3 regions of the Streptomyces sp. NPDC111606 genome follow, and region 1 is predicted to be linked to each of the others. Evidence: predicted binding sites of a transcription regulator. Region 1 holds the regulator's gene; each other region holds the start of a gene.

Evidence for each region. The regulator HspR, encoded in region 1, represses chaperone genes until heat shock. The targets are predictions, from matches to a motif close to TTGAGNNNNNNNNNCTCAA.
Region 2: the regulator HspR is predicted to act here: its motif matches at 3,001-3,019, upstream of lon (endopeptidase La).
Region 3: the regulator HspR is predicted to act here: its motif matches at 2,512-2,530, upstream of dnaK (molecular chaperone DnaK).

Annotation. Positions count from the first base shown of each region.
Region 1 covers NZ_JBVKBY010000012.1:105,141-110,578, reverse strand. The annotation lists gene ACZ7M7_RS35145 (helix-turn-helix transcriptional regulator) at 1-531, opposite strand, end outside; gene ACZ7M7_RS35140 (sugar ABC transporter substrate-binding protein) at 1,069-2,199, opposite strand; gene ACZ7M7_RS35135 (hypothetical protein) at 2,668-3,075, shown strand; gene ACZ7M7_RS35130 (hypothetical protein) at 3,108-3,623, shown strand; gene ACZ7M7_RS35125 (heat shock protein transcriptional repressor HspR) at 3,686-4,132, opposite strand; gene dnaJ (molecular chaperone DnaJ) at 4,138-5,325, opposite strand; gene grpE (nucleotide exchange factor GrpE) at 5,368-5,438, opposite strand, start outside.
Region 2 covers NZ_JBVKBY010000002.1:699,057-704,494, reverse strand. The annotation lists gene ACZ7M7_RS11075 (lysozyme) at 1-484, shown strand, start outside; gene lon (endopeptidase La) at 564-2,978, opposite strand; gene ACZ7M7_RS11065 (rhomboid-like protein) at 3,253-4,083, opposite strand; gene ACZ7M7_RS11060 (spermidine synthase family protein) at 4,234-4,911, shown strand; gene ACZ7M7_RS11055 (response regulator transcription factor) at 5,044-5,438, shown strand, end outside.
Region 3 covers NZ_JBVKBY010000003.1:190,818-196,255, forward strand. The annotation lists gene ACZ7M7_RS12660 (ATP-binding protein) at 1-26, shown strand, start outside; gene ACZ7M7_RS12665 (vWA domain-containing protein) at 23-1,828, shown strand; gene ACZ7M7_RS12670 (OsmC family protein) at 1,893-2,321, shown strand; gene dnaK (molecular chaperone DnaK) at 2,577-4,451, shown strand; gene narI (respiratory nitrate reductase subunit gamma) at 4,458-5,180, opposite strand; gene narJ (nitrate reductase molybdenum cofactor assembly chaperone) at 5,177-5,438, opposite strand, start outside.

The DNA.
Region 1 (5,438 bases):
CACGTGCGTGTACAGGTCGCGCATCCGCACGCCCCGCCCCCGCAGCTCCATCGCCCGGTGCAGCCCCTCCGTCAGCTCGTGCTCGGGACGGATGCCGCCGGGCTGCACGGTCAGCACCTGGCTGGTGCACGCCTGCGTCGCCTCGTCCAGGGCGCCCTGGATGCGCGCGTCACCGTCCAGGACCCGGATCGCCGTGCCCTCGACGCCGGACGCCTGTGGGAGCTGGGGCCCGAGCCCGGCGTACCACTCGAACGCCGCCACCGCCGAGCCCACCCGCCGCTGGCTCGCGCTGACCTCGTCGTACACCCCGCGCAGCAGCCGTGTCATGACCTCCTGCGGGGCGGTCGGCACCAGCCAGTCCATGTCGTCGGGGTCGGGATGCAGCAGCGCCAGGTCCAGCAGGCAGGGCACCGGCTCCGCGTCCCGGCGCGGCACGCGGCCGCGCCGTACGGCCCGGGAGTACACGCGGTCCCCGGCCTCGCACAGTCGGTCGGCACCGTGGGGATGCTCCTCGGTCCCGTGCCCGGCCATCGCCCCATCCACCCCCGGTTCTTGCCTTTCGCCGGCTCGCTCACCTCCGGAGCGCGGTGTCGACCTCCGCCGGGACACCCGGGCCGGGCGTGGCCCTGGTCGACAGGCCCACCGTGCTCGGCCCGTCGGGCCTACGGTTCGCTCGCGCTTCCGCAGCGCAACTATGCGCGGACCGGCCGTGCTCCGCAACACGACTCGCGCCGGGACGGCCGCCGTAAAACACCGGTACGCCCCGGTATTTACCGGCCTCCGTCCGTCGGGTTGCAACAAGCTGGGGGTGTCATCCCGGCCTTTGCGCTGTGCGCTGCAAAGCACGCCGGCCGGCCGGGCGGGCCACGTCACACTCGCGAACACCGTCGGGAACGGCATCGCCGACGACAAGCGCCCCACCCGTGAGTCGGCGGCCTGATCCGGCACAACGCACTCGCAAAGCAGACCCTTCGCCACGGGCGCCGGCGACGGCGACGCCCACCGGACAACGAGCCAGGGTCCGCCGGAAGAACCGACGGACCCTGGCTGCCGAGCCGTGCCTGTGCCCTACTTGGTGAGCCCCGCCCCCGCGCACGCGGACTTGTACTCGCCCGCGCAGATCTCCGACAGATCGTAGATCCCGTCGGCGAGGACGGTCTGCTTGATGTTGTTCTTGGTCAGGGCGACCACCGGGACCAGCAGGGCCGGGATGTCCTTGGCGGTCGGGCTGTCGACCTGGTCCTGGGTGAGGGAGTCGAACTGGATGTCCTTGCCCTGAACCTTGGCCACGGCCATCTCCGCGGCGCTCTCGGCCTCCTGCGGGTACGACTTGTACACGCTCATGTACTGCTCGCCGCTCAGGATCCGCTGGACGGCGTCCAGTTCGGCGTCCTGTCCGGTGATCGGCGGCAGCTCGGTCACGCCCTCGGCCTGCAGGGCCTTGATGATGCCGCCGGCCATGCCGTCGTTGGCGGAGTAGACGCCCTTGATGTTGTTCGCTCCGATGGCCTTGATCGCCTCGGTCATGTTGGCCTGGGCGTTCTCCGGCTTCCAGTCCTTGGTGTCGTACCTCTTGGCGATGTCCACCGAGCCCTTGAGCTCGGAGAGGGCGCCCGCCTTGAACTGCTTGGCGTTCGGGTCGGTGAGCGACCCGTTCATCATGACGATCTTGTCGGACGAGTCGACGTCCGGGCCCATGGCCTCCATGAGGGAGCGGCCCTGCACCTCGCCGACCAGTTCGTTGTCGAAGGAGACGTACGCGTCGATCGGGCCCTCGGCCAGGCGGTCGTAGGCGATGACCGGAATGCCGGCGTCCTTGGCCTTCTGCACGCCGTCGGCTATCGCGTGGGCGTCCACGGCGTCCAGCAGGATCACGTCGACCTGGTCGTTGATCATCTGCTGGAGCTGGTTCGCCTGCTTCTTGGCGTCGGCGTCCGCGTTGCGGTAGTCGACCTGGCCCTGCTTGTCGGTGAGCTCCGCGACCTTGTTCTTGATGATGGGGTAGTCGAACTTGTCGTAGCGCGTGTTCGCCGTCTCCGGCAGCAGCAGTCCCACGGTGACGTCGTCACCCTTGGTCGGGCTCGCCTCACTGCTGTCCCCGGTGACGCCCAGTGCCCCGCACGCTGCCAGCGAGAGGGTCATCGTGGACGCGGCGGCCACGGCGGTGGCGGTGCGGCGCAGGGGGCGCAAGGGACGCATAGAGGAGCTCACTTCTGGTGCCTTCGGGACACGGGCGCGCCATTGCGCCCAGATGACTGAAAAGCCAACGCGTCGACCGCCCCCAGCGTCAAGCGGAATCACTTAACGAGTGCGCAACACCACGCTCCGCTGATCATGTAAAGACATGGCGAAACATATCGCATCACCCGTTACACCCCCTCCACCGATCCTTCGATCGAACACGCTTCCAAGATCCGTACAACCAACCCCATTCGCCGCGAGTCCCGTTCAGGACGACGCGCACCCGTCGTCCCGCACTCGACCAGAGGATCGAATGAACCCAGCCAGACGCACGACCGCCGCAGCCGCGGCGACGGTCGTGCTCGCCACCACGGGCGCCCTGCTCACGACGACCTCCCCCGCGTCCGCCGCAGCGACCTGTACCTCGCCGGTCTTCAAGACACCACGCGCCCGGACGGTGACGAGGTCTGCTTCTTCGTCGACGCCGTGGACGACGAGGGGAACTCCGCCATCAAGTGGAGCGACGATCCGGTCGAGGCCGTGCGCGCGACGGAGCTCGACATGACGCCGAGCGTGCCGACGCCCGACGGCTCGCCGCTGCATCTGACGGCTTCGGGTGCCGAGGGCGACGAGGGCAACCAGCTCGTGTGGTCCGGGCTCGGCGCGGGCGAGGGGGAGTCCGCCGACCCGGCGCAGAGCTTCCGCGTTCACCGGTGGAACGCCGCCTCCGCCACGTACGAGAAGATCGCCGAACTCCCGGCCGGGGCCTTCACCTACTTCGACAAGGGCGCGCGGCGCGGCACCACGTCCTTCTACCGGGTCACGGGTGTGCAGGCCGACGGCACCGAGTCCGTCCCCGCGGGCGACTGGACGGTGATCGCACCCGCCGCCTGACCGGCCCGACCGGAGCTGCGAAGATCATCCGCATGACCGTCATCACCGAAACCCTCGTCGAGGACAGCCAGTTCGGCACGCTGACCGTCCGTCTGGACACCGAGCGCGGCGAAGTCGTCGTCGAGGGCGCGGCGGCACCGCGGATCGTGCTGAGCCGGTCCGCCGGCACCGAGGCCGAGGTGCACATCCCCGTCGGCACCCGGGACGGCGACCGGCTCACGCTCACCGTGGACGGCGCGCAGGCGGACGTGCGCCCGGCGAAGGGGCGGCTGACCCGGCGTTCGTACGCGGTCGACGTCCGGCACGCCGGGCATGTCTGGCGGCTGCTACCCGACTCCGTGCCGGACAGCCGTCTCCTGCGCGACGGGCGGCGCCTCGGTGAGTTCACCTCCCAGGGCAACGGCGAGGTCGCGGCCGAGTGGCGCGCGGACGCGGCCCCTGAGGCCATGGACGTGAGCCTCGGACACGCCCTCGCAGCCGGATTCGGCACGGGGGCGCAGCCGATGTGGATGCTGGTCGTGGATGCGATCGGGGATCTGATCCCCTGACGCGGTGCGGGCATGGGAAAGGGGCCCGGAGAGTTCCCCGGGCCCCTTTCCGCTGCGTGCCGCTAGTCCTTGGCCTTCTTCGGCCGCCACACCACCAACGCGCTGGTCTGCTGCACCTCCTGGTACGGCACCAGATCGCGGCGGTACGACGCGTGCACCGCCGCCTCGCGCTGCTGCATCGCCGCGGCGGCCCCTTCGACGGCGGCCTGGAGTTCGGCCACCCGGGACTGGAGCGCGGCGACCTGGTTCTCCAGTTCGATGATGCGCTTGATGCCGGCGAGGTTGATGCCCTCGTCCTGCGACAGCTGCTGGACGGTGCGCAGCAGTTCGATGTCACGGGCCGAGTAACGGCGCCCCCGGCCCGCGGTGCGGTCCGGAGACACCAGGCCCAGGCGGTCGTACTGGCGCAGGGTCTGCGGGTGCAGGCCGGACAGCTGGGCCGCCACCGAGATGACGTAGACCGGGGTCTCCTCGGTCAGTTCATACGGGTTGCGTCGACGACCGTCCATCTGACTCATGCTCCCTTCGCGGCCTGGAACAGCTCCGCCCGCGGATCCTCACCCGCGGTCGCCTCGCGATACGCCTCGAGCGCGTCACGAGCCTTCCCCGTCAGGTCCTTCGGAACACTCACCTCGACGGTGACCAGAAGGTCGCCGCGGGTGCCGTCCTTGCGGACCGCGCCCTTGCCCCGCGCCCGCATGGTGCGCCCGTTGGGCGTGCCGGGCGGCAGTTTCAGGGTGACCGGCGGTCCGCCCAGGGTGGGGACCCTGACCTCGCCGCCGAGGGCCGCCTCCGTGAAGGTCACGGGGACGGTCACCGTGAGGTTGTCCTCCTTGCGGCCGAACACCGGGTGCGCGTCGACGTGCACGGTGACGTACAGGTCGCCGGAGGGGCCGCCGCGCTCGCCGGGTGCGCCCTTGCCGCGCAGGCGGATGCGCTGGCCGTCCGACACCCCGGCGGGGATGCGGACCTGCATCGTGCGCGAGGACTTGGCCCGGCCGCTGCCCTTGCACTCCATGCAGGGGTGCTCGGCCATCAGGCCGCGCCCCTTGCAGTCCGGGCACGGGTCGGTGAGGGAGAAACCACCGCCCGAGCCCCGCGCCACCTGGCCGGTGCCGACGCAGGTCGGGCACACCCGCGGTGTGCCGTTCTTGTCGCCGGTGCCCGCGCAGGCCTTGCACGGTGACTGCGAGGACATCCGCAGCGGGACCGTCGCACCCTCGATCGCCTCGGTGAAGCTGAGGTTGACCTCGGTGTCGATGTCCTGGCCGCGCCGGGGCTGGGTACGGGTCGTACCCGTGCCGCCGCGGTTGAACAGGCCCCCGAAGACGTCGCCGAGTCCGCCGCCGAAGCCGCCGGCTCCTCCTTGGCCGCCGCCGCCCTGGGCGCTGCCTCCGAAGAGGTCGCCCAGGTCGAAGTTGAAGGAGCCGCCCGCGCCGCCCGGCCCCGGGCGGAAGCCGCCGTTGCCGAACAGGGCGCGAGCCTCGTCGTACTCCTTGCGCTTCTTGGGGTCGCCGAGGACGTCGTTCGCCTCGGAGATCTCCTTGAAGCGCTCCTCCGCCTTGGCGTTGCCCTTGTTGGCGTCCGGGTGGTTCTCGCGGGCGAGCTTCCGGTACGCCTTCTTGATCTCGGCCTCGGTGGCGTCCTTGGGGACGCCGAGGACCTTGTAGAAGTCCTTCTCGATGAAGTCCTTGGTGCTCATCCTCGACGTGCCCCCTTCCCGTAGTCCCTCGTCAGTTCAACGTCAGCCCTCGTCCGGGCCACCGCTCTCCTTGTCGTCGGCCGCCTCGCCGGACTCCTCCTTGACGGTCTGCG
Region 2 (5,438 bases), on a different contig from region 1:
CGGCTCCTACAACGTCGGCATGATCCGCGGCGCCTACCACTTCGCCACCCCGGACACCACCAATGGAGCAACCCAGGCGGACTACTTCGTCGACCACGGCGGCGGCTGGTCCCGCGACGGCAGGACCCTGCCGGGCGCCCTCGACATCGAGTGGAACCCGTACGGCGACGCCTGCTACGGCAAGACCCCGGCCGCGATGGTCACCTGGATCCGCGACTTCGTGACCCGGTACAAGGCCCGCACGGGCCGCGACCCCGTCATCTACACGGCCACCAGTTGGTGGAAGCAGTGCACCGGCAACCACAGCGGCTTCGCCTCCGCCAATCCGCTGTGGATCGCGCGGTACGCCGCCGCCGTGGGTGAACTCCCGGCCGGCTGGAGCTACTACACGATGTGGCAGTACACGTCCTCCGGCCCGACCGTCGGCGACCACAACAGGTTCAACGGAGCGCTGGACAGGCTCCAGGCTCTGGCGAACGGCTGACCCACATCCGCAACCGCCTGCGGCGAAGGCCCGGGACTCCCTCACGGGAACCCGGGCCTTGCCCATCCGGTCGCGTCCGTCACGCCGCGATCGGAACCTCCGGCGCCGCGCCGTTGGTGGCCGGCGACAGCGCCAGTTCCAGGACCTGGCGGACGTCGGTCACGGCGTGGACGTCGAGCTTGTCCAGCACCTCGGCCGGGACGTCGTCCAGGTCGGCCTCGTTGCGCTTGGGGATGATCACCGTGCTGACCCCGGCGCGGTGTGCCGCCAGCAGCTTCTGCTTCACGCCACCGATCGGCAGCACCCGGCCCGTCAGCGAGACCTCGCCGGTCATCGCCACGTCCGTGCGGACCAGCCGGCCGGACAGGAGCGATGCCAGCGCCGTCGTCATCGTGATGCCGGCGCTCGGGCCGTCCTTGGGGACCGCGCCCGCCGGGAAGTGGATGTGCACGCCCCGGTCCTTGAGGTCGGCGACCGGTAGCTCCAGTTCCGCGCCGCGCGAGCGGAGGAAGGACAGGGCGATCTGTGCGCTCTCCTTCATCACGTCACCCAGCTGGCCGGTCAGCGTCAGACCCGCCGCGCCCGTCTCCGGGTCGGCCAGCGACGCCTCGACGAACAGGACGTCACCGCCCGCGCCCGTCACCGCCAGCCCGGTCGCCACGCCCGGCACGGCCGTACGGCGCTCCGCCGGGTCCTGGGCGGACTCGGGCACGTGGTGCGGCCGGCCGATCAGGCCGCGCAGGTCGCCGTCCTCGACGGTGAACGGCAGCTCCCGCTCGCCCAGTTCGTGCTGTGCCGCCACCTTGCGCAGCAGCCTCGCGATGGACCGCTCCAGGGTGCGGACGCCCGCTTCGCGCGTGTACTCACCGGCGAGCTTGCGCAGGGCGCCCTCGTCGATGGCGACCTCGTCCTTGTTCAGGCCCGCCCGCTCCAGCTGGCGCGGGAGCAGGTGGTCACGCGCGATGACGATCTTCTCGTCCTCGGTGTAGCCGTCGAGGCGGACCAGCTCCATACGGTCGAGCAGGGCCTCCGGGACGGCCTCCAGGACGTTGGCGGTGGCGAGGAAGACCACGTCCGACAGGTCCAGTTCCACTTCCAGGTAGTGGTCGCGGAAGGTGTGGTTCTGGGCCGGGTCCAGGACCTCCAGCAGGGCGGCCGCCGGGTCGCCCCGGAAGTCGGACCCCACCTTGTCGATCTCGTCGAGCAGCACCACCGGGTTCATCGACCCGGCCTCCTTGATGGCCCGCACGATCCGGCCGGGCAGCGCGCCGACGTACGTACGCCGGTGGCCGCGGATCTCCGCCTCGTCCCGTACGCCACCGAGGGCGACGCGGACGAACTTGCGGCCCATGGCGTGCGCGACGGATTCGCCGAGCGAGGTCTTGCCGACGCCGGGCGGGCCGACCAGCGCCAGCACGGCACCGCCACGCCGGCCGCCGACGACACCCAGGCCGCGGTCGGTACGGCGCTTGCGCACCGCGAGGTACTCGGTGATGCGCTCCTTCACGTCCTCCAGACCGGCGTGCTCGGCGTCGAGGATCGCCTTGGCCCCCTGGATGTCGTACGCGTCCTCGGTCCGCTCGTTCCACGGCAGTTCGAGCACGGTGTCGAGCCAGGTCCGGATCCACGACCCCTCGGGCGACTGGTCCGAGGACCGCTCCAGCTTGTCGACCTCCTTGAGCGCGGCCTCGCGGACGTTCTCGGGGAGGTCGGCGGCCTCGACGCGGGCGCGGTAGTCGTCGGACTCCTCGCCGTCCTGCTCGCCGTTGATCTCACGCAGTTCCTTGCGTACGGCCTCCAGCTGACGCCGGAGCAGGAACTCGCGCTGCTGCTTGTCGACACCCTCCTGGACGTCCTTGGCGATGGTCTCGGCGACATCCTGCTCGGCGAGGTGGTCGCGCAGCTGCTGAGTGGCGAGCTTGAGGCGGACGACCGGGTCGGCGGTCTCCAGGAGCTCCACCTTCTGCTCGGTGCTCAGGAAGGGCGAGTAACCGGAGTTGTCGGCAAGGGCGGAGACGTCGTCGATGGCCTGGACGCGGTCGACGACCTGCCAGGCGCCGCGCTTGCGCAGCCAGGCGGTGGCGAGGGCCTTGTACTCCTTCACCAGGTCGGTGACCTGTCCGGGCAGCGGCTCGGGCACGCTCTCGTCGAGGCGGGTCCCCTCGACCCACAGTGCCGCACCCGGTCCGGTCGTCCCGGCGCCGATCCGCACGCGGCCGCGACCGCGGATCAGGGCGCCCGGGTCGCCGTCGGCCAGCCGGCCGACCTGCTCGACGGTGCCGAGCACACCGGTGCTCGCGTACGTCCCGTCGATGCGTGGCACCAGCAGTACCCGTGGCTTTCCTGGCTGTGACCTCGCGGCGGCCTGAGCGGCCTCCACCGCGGCGCGCACGTCGGCGTCGTTCAGGTCCAGCGGGACCACCATTCCGGGCAGCACCACCTCGTCGTCGAGCGGCAGCACGGGCAGGGTGAGCGGTGTGGACGTCGAAGCCATGATCTCCCCTTCGGCAGTCAAGTTGAGTTATGCCGACTCAATGCACGGGACGCTTCGAATGTTCCCCGGCCCCCGTTCGCTGTGAGCGATCAGTTACGCCACAGGCCGTGACCTCGGCTTCTGTCGGGTGAACGGTGGCCGGGGCCTGATCCTTCCCGCACCGTCCCCGGCCTCGTCAGCGGCCTGTGCGCGCTCGGCATGCGCGGCGCCGAGCCGGACCTGCTCATGACGCCGGGGCGGGGCGACCCCGGTCGAGCGGCGGGGCCGGGAGTGCCTACCGGGCGCCGGTCGCGACCCGCACGTGTGGTCGCCCGAGACCGGCCGACTCCGCCGGGTACCACCCGCGCACGACCGGCCACATGGCGATCCCGATGGCCAGGGCGATCAGGTGGCCCCAATTGGTCAGCGGGTCCGTGAGAGCGACGAGGTCCTGGATCAGCATCCCGCCGAACAGCGCCGGCACCGTCCACCGCAGCCACGGCCGCAGCAGCCCGCTCAGCGCGCCGATGCCCGTGGCGACGCCGAAGCTGACGCCGTAGTCGAGACGGTGCAGCGAGCTGTCGGGAAGGTGGCCGACCAGTACGGCGAGCCCCACCGGGACCTCGGTCACGAGGGTGGCCAGGACGTGCCCGGTCAGGAAGACGACGGCCGTGCGCATGCCGCCGATCCGTCGCTCCAGCGCGGTGAGCACCAACAGGAAGGCAAGCGTGTACGGCGCCACGAAACCGCCCGCGATCCACAGCGCGCTGGCGAGCAGCACCGTCACGGGCGTGCCCACGAGGTGCGCCACGTCGGTGCTGGAGCCCTGGTGCAGGGCGTGGACGAGGGCGGGGTCGGCATACCTGGTGACGAGCGAGGTGCCGGCCAGTACGGCGGCGTAGGCGAAGGTGAACGGTGTGCCGGTGGGAGTGGGGAGCAGACGCCAGGGGCGGCCGTGGCGGGGCAGGGACGCGGACGCTTCAGAGGGGCTCGGCGCAGTCGCCGTCGCGCCCAGTGGTCCGCGCTGCCGCGGCATCCCGTCCAGCAGCTCGGCAACCTCGGGCAGGCCCGCCTCACCGGGCACGGGAGCCGAGCCCGGCACGCCCCCGGCCGCAGTCCGTTCCAAGGTGAGGCGCCCTTTCCGTTTCCCCCACCCTTCGCCCGCGTCCCACGCGTGTCTGTGACCGGCGCCACAACAAGGACGATTCTCAGCAACCTCTCAACCAGCCCCCGGCAAAACGTTCAGCCCACCATTCGGGCCTGCCAGGATGGCCCGATGCCCACTTCGTACGACATCCCCGAAGTCCTGGACCGTCGCGAGGGCCCGCACGGTGAGGTCGTGCTGCGGCGGCACGGTGAGCTGCTCCAGATCATCGCGAACGGCTGCTTCCTGATGGACACCTCCGACGGCCGCTCGGAACGGCTGCTCGTCGACGCTGCACTCGGCGCGCTGGACGGCCGGCCGGGGCCCAACATGCTGATCGGCGGGCTCGGCGTCGGGTTCTCGCTCGCACACGCAGCGGCCGATCCGCGCCCGGGAAGGATCACCGTCGTCGAGCGCGAGCGAGCGATTATCGACTGGCATCTCGACGGCCCGTTGTCCGACTTCTCCGCCCCGGCCCTCGCGGACCCGCGCACCGAGATTCTGGAAACGGATCTCGTGGCGTACGTACATGAGACTTCCGCCACGTATGACGCCCTGTGCCTCGACATCGACAACGGGCCCGGCTGGACTGTCACCGAGGGCAACGACGGCCTCTACTCACCGGCCGGACTGGCAGGCTGCGCAGGGGCGTTGAGGCCCGGCGGGGTGCTTGCCGTATGGTCCGCACAGCCATCACCGGAATTCGAAGAAACCTTGTGTAATGCCGGATTCCAACAGGTGCGTACCGAAGAGATCCCCGTTGCCCGGGGCGTTCCGGACGTCGTACACCTCGCCGTACGACCTGGATAGCCCTGGCGCGGTGACTCCCCGTACTCTGCTCACCTGACGCGGATCATTCAAGCGTCAATCGCAAGCATGAGCAGGCATAGCCAGTCAGCGGGATCACCCCACGGATTCCGGAAAGCAACTTTGGGGCGGGCGATGGAGCAGACACACACCTCCCACAACGGCACGGCGGCGACCCCGGGCGCGCAGCGCCGGGTCCTGGTGGTCGAGGACGATCCGACCATCGTGGACGCCATCGCGGCCCGCCTGCGTGCCGAGGGATTCCTCGTACAGACGGCCGGCGACGGTCCGGCGGCGGTCGACACGGCCGAGGCGTGGCAGCCCGACCTGCTGATCCTCGACATCATGCTGCCGGGCTTCGACGGTCTGGAAGTCTGCCGTCGTGTGCAGGCCCAGCGGCCGGTTCCGGTGATGATGCTGACCGCGCGCGACGACGAGACCGACATGCTGGTCGGGCTCGGCGTGGGCGCCGACGACTACATGACCAAGCCGTTCTCGATGCGGGAGCTGGCGGCACGCGTGCATGTGCT
Region 3 (5,438 bases), on a different contig from region 1:
CCCGGCTGGTGGAGGCGCGGCGATGAGCCGTACCCCCGACAAGGGGAAGGGGAAGAAGAAGCGGGACCTCGCGGCGGAGGCGTTCGCCGAGGGCCTGCGACTGGTGCGAGCCAATCCCGCGCTCGCCACCGTCGAGTTCACCGTCTGCCGCCAGGAGAAGTGCGAGCAGGCGCCCCACGACGGACTCGTCCGCGTCGACTCCGACGGCGACCTGCACGTCCATCCCGACCGTATCGCCGAACCCGCGGCCTGGGCCTGGGCGATCGCGCACGCCGTCCTGCACCTCGGCTTCGGCCACGTCCCTTCCAGGAAGGGCAGGCCGGTGCAGCCCGACCGCGCCGACCTCGCCGCCCGCTGCGTCGTCGTCAACCGCTTCCTGCTCAGCTTCCCGGTCGGCAAGGCCCCGGACCACCTGCCCCTGACCTACCCGGACGGCGACGAGGAACAGCTTGCCGCGCGCTGGCGGCGCGACGGCATCCCGGCCGCGTACGAGCGCTGCGGCACGGCGGGCTCCGAGGCCGACCAGCTGCTCGTGGAGTGGATGGGCTGGTTCGGGTCGCCCCCGGACCACCAGCTGGCCTTCGCGACCGCGCTGACCCGCACCGTCTCCACCGCCATGGACCTGGCGGGCGGCCGCCGCGAATCCATGCTCGGCGAGCCGGTCAAGAAGCGGCCGTGGCAGTGGGCACTGGAGTGGTTCATCACCTCCTACCCGCTGCTCGGCGGCATCGCGGCCGGCATCAAGCTGGTCGCCGACGCCGAACTCGCCCGCGCGCACGGCATCGCCGTAGCCGCCGTCAACGCCGAGGCCGGCGAGATCTACATCAACCCGCTGCGGACGTTCGAGGACGAGGAGTGGCGGTTCATCCTGGCTCACGAGATGCTGCACGCCGCCCTGCGCCACGGCGACCGCTGCGGCACCCGCGACCCGTACCTGTTCAACGTCGCCTGCGACTACGTCATCAACGGCTGGCTGCGCGAGATGCAGGTCGGCGAGATGCCCCAAGGGCTCCTGTACGACGCGCAGTTCAGCGGCCTGTCCGCCGAGGAGGTGTACGACCGCATCGTCGGCGACCTGCGCCGCATGCGCCGTCTGGCCACCTTGCGCGGCAAGGGCGTCGGCGATGTGCTGGGCGCCCCGCTCGGCGCCCCCGGCGAGTACTGCGACCTCGACGAGTTCTACCGCCGCGGCCTCTCCCACGGCCTCGACCTGCACCAGCAGCAGGAACGCGGCTTCCTGCCCGGCGGCCTGGTCCAGGAGATCCGAGCGCTCAGCCATCCGCCGCTGCCCTGGGACGCCCGACTGGCCCGCTGGTTCGACGAGTTCGTGCCACGCCCCGAGCCGGTGCGGACGTACGCCCGTCCCTCGCGCCGCCAGTCGTCGACGCCCGACATCCCGCGCGCGGGGCGCTACTTCCCGCCCGAGGAGATCGCCCGCTGCACCTTCGGTGTCGTCCTGGACACCTCCGGCTCGATGGGCAGCGTGCTCCTCGGCAAGGCGCTCGGCGCCATCGCCTCCTACGCCGCCGCCCGGGACGTACCGGCCGCGCGGGTGGTGTTCTGCGACGCGGGACCCTACGACGCCGGCTATGTGCCGGTGACGGAGATCGCGGGGCGGGTACGGGTGCACGGCCGTGGCGGTACGGTCCTGCAGCCCGGGATCGACCTCCTCCAGCGCGCCGACGACTTCCCGCCCGGCGCGCCCGTCCTGGTCATCACGGACGGCTGGTGCGACGTGCTGCGGGTGCGGCGCGAGCACGCGTACCTGCTCCCGCAGGGCCGTCGTCTGCCGTTCACCCCGCGTGGGCCGGTCTTCCGGGTGAGTTGAGCCGGAGTGTGATCGGATGGGGGCACGGACCCAGGAAACGGGCCCCCACGCGAAAGGAAGAACCGTGGCTACCACGCGCTCCGCACACACCGTCTGGGAAGGCAACCTGCTCGAGGGCAACGGTGTTGTCAACTTCGACTCTTCTGGTGCCATCGCCGCCCAGCCGGTCACGTGGGCCTCGCGCTCCCAGGACGCGAACGGCAAGACCAGCCCCGAGGAGCTGATCGCCGCCGCGCACTCCAGCTGCTTCTCCATGGCGCTGTCGCACGCCCTCGCGGGTGCCGGCACCCCGCCCACCAAGCTCGTCACCTCGGCCGACGTGAACTTCCAGCCGGGTGAGGGGATCACCGGGATTCACCTCACCGTCGAGGGCACCGTGCCCGGTCTCGACGCCGAGGGCTTCGCTGCGGCGGCGGAGGACGCCAAGAAGAACTGTCCGGTCAGTCAGGCGCTGACGGGCACGACGATCACGCTGTCGGCGAAGTTGGCGTAGCGCTTCGCGGGGAGCCGTGACAGGGCCTCTTGCGGCTGCGGCGCCGTCGTGGCTGGTCGCGCCCACGCGGCGGAGCCGCATATCGATACAGCCCCGCGCCCCTGGGGGGCGGCCCTTCGGGCCGGCCCCCCGAACCCTGAGTGAGCGCTCAGCCACTGTTTGGCGGCCGTCCCCGCGGTCACCCGTCCCATTGACAAGAACCCGCTCAAGTTTTGTGCTGGAGTTCAAGGGGTGCCCTGGCGGAAGGGGACAGCGATGGCACGCGCGGTCGGGATCGATCTCGGGACCACGAACTCGGTGGTCGCCGTCCTGGAGGGCGGCGAACCCACTGTCGTCGCCAATGCGGAGGGGGCCAGGACCACACCGTCGGTCGTGGCCTTCGCCAAGAACGGCGAGGTACTCGTCGGTGAGGTGGCCAAACGGCAGGCGGTGACGAACGTCGAGCGCACCGCCCGCTCCATGAAGCGGCACATGGGCGACGCGAACTGGCGCTTCCCGGATCAGGGCGACGTCGACGGCTCCCGCTACCGGGCCCAGGAACTGTCGGCCCGGGTGCTGCAGAAACTGAAGCGGGACGCCGAGTCGTATCTCGGCGAGGACGTCACCGACGCGGTGATCACCGTTCCCGCCTACTTCGACGACGCCCAGCGGCAGGCCACGAAGGAGGCCGGGGAGATCGCCGGCCTGAAGGTGCTCAGGATCATCAACGAGCCCACGGCCGCCGCCCTCGCCTACGGCCTCGACCGGGGCGAGGAGCAGACCGTGCTGGTCTTCGACCTCGGCGGCGGCACCTTCGACGTCTCGCTGCTGGAGATCGGCGACGGCGTCATCGAGGTCAAGGCCACCAACGGCGACACCCACCTGGGCGGCGACGACTGGGACCAGCGGGTCGTCGAGTACCTGGTGAAGAAGTTCAAGGGGCAGTACGGCATCGACCTCGGCACCGACAAGATGGCGCTGCAGCGGCTGCGCGAGGGCGCCGAGAAGGCCAAGATCGAGCTGTCCAGCTCCACCGAGACGACGATCAACCTGCCCTACATCACGGCCTCCGCCGAAGGGCCGCTCCACCTCGACGAGAAGCTGACCCGCGCCCAGTTCCAGGAGCTCACCGCGGACCTCCTCGACCGCTGCAAGACCCCCTTCCACCAGGCGGTCAAGGACGCAGGCATCAAGCTCTCGGCGGTCGACCACGTCATCCTCGTCGGCGGCTCCACCCGGATGCCCGCCGTCACCGAACTCGTCAAGGAACTCACCGGCAAGGACCCGCACAAGGGCGTCAACCCCGACGAGGTCGTGGCCGTCGGCGCCGCCCTCCAGGCCGGTGTCATCCGCGGCGACGTCAAGGACGTCCTGCTGCTCGACGTCACCCCGCTGTCCCTCGGCATCGAGACCAAGGGCGGCATCATGACGAAGCTCATCGAACGCAACACGACCATCCCCACCCGGCGTTCGGAGATCTTCACCACGGCCGCCGACAACCAGCCCTCGGTCGGCATCCAGGTCTACCAGGGCGAACGTGAGATCGCGGCGTACAACAAGAAGCTCGGTGTCTTCGACCTCACCGGCCTGCCGCCGGCCCCGCGCGGCGTCCCGCAGATCGAGGTCGCCTTCGACATCGACGCCAACGGGATCATGCACGTCTCCGCGAAGGACCTGGCGACCGGCCGTGAGCAGAAGATGACGGTCACGGGCGGTTCGGCCCTCCCGAAGGACGACATCGACCGCATGATGCGGGAGGCCGAGCAGTACGCCGAGGAGGACCGCAAGCGCCGCGACGACGCCGAGACCCGCAACCAGGCCGAACAGCTCGTCTACCAGACCGAGAAGTTCATCCGCGACAACGAGGACAAGGTCCCGGCGGACACCAAGGCCGAGGTCGAGTCGGCGATCACGGACCTGAAGCAGCAGCTGGAGCAGAACGCCGAGACCAACGCCCTGCGCACCGGCATCGAGAAACTCGCCTCGGTCAGCCAGCAGATGGGCCAGGCGATGTACGCCCGGTCCCAGCAGGCGCCGAGCGACAGCGCCACCGGCACGGGCGCGGAGCAGTCCGCGCCGCAGGACGACGACGGTGTGGTGGACGCGGAGATCGTGGACGACGAGAAGGACCAGAAGGGCGGCGCCGCATAGGGGCGCTCAGGACCCGGTCTTCTCCCAGCCCCGCCGCTCCGGCCGGGGCCCCAACTGCCTGGGGTCCCGGCTGCGGTACACCACATACGGCCGGAACAGGTACTGCACCGGCGCGCTGAACATGTGGACCAGTCGGGTGTACGGCACCAGCGCGATGAGCACCATGCCGATCACCGCGTGCACCTCGTACAGCACCGGCACGCCCGCCATCCGGTCGAGGTCCGGTTGGAGGGTGAAGAGACTGCGGGCCCACGGGGCGATGGACTCGCGGTAGTTGTAGCCGTCGCCGGAGGAGTGGGACAGCTTGGCGACCATGCCCATCACGATGGCCGCCGCCAGCACGACGTACATGATCTTGTCGTTGGCCGTGGTCGCCCGGAACACGGGTGCCTTCGTGCGGCGGCGGTAGATCAGCAGGACGATCCCGACGACCGTCAGCACCCCCGCGGCCGTGCCGCCGTAGAGGGAGAACAGGTGGTACGTGTGCTCGCTGACGCCGAGCGCGTCCGTCCAGGACTCCGGGACGAACAGGCCCACCAGATGGCCGACCAGCACGAACAGGATGCCGTAGTGGAAGGCGGGCGAGGCGATGTTCAGGAGCTTCGACTCGTAGATCTGGGACGAGCGCGTGGTCCAGCCGAAGCGGTCGTAGCGGTGGCGCCAGATCAGACCGGCGACGAGCAGGGCGAAGACGACGTAGGGCAGGACGCCCCACAGCAGTGTGGTCATGGGCGTGCCCCCGGTTGTGCGGTCGGCAGTGTGGCGCACACGGCGTCCAGGACGGACGCGTACGGTGTGCCGAAGTCGGTGAGCCGGGCGCGGAGCTCCTCCAGACAGTCCCGGTGTTCCAGCAGGAGGCCGGTGTCGCCGGTGCGGGCCGCGAACTCCAGTACCGCGGGCAGGAAGTCGGGCAGTTCCTCGCCGGTGAACTCCAGGCCGTGGGCGCGGTAGAGCTCCTTGAAGCGCAGCAGCGACATGCCGCGCCGC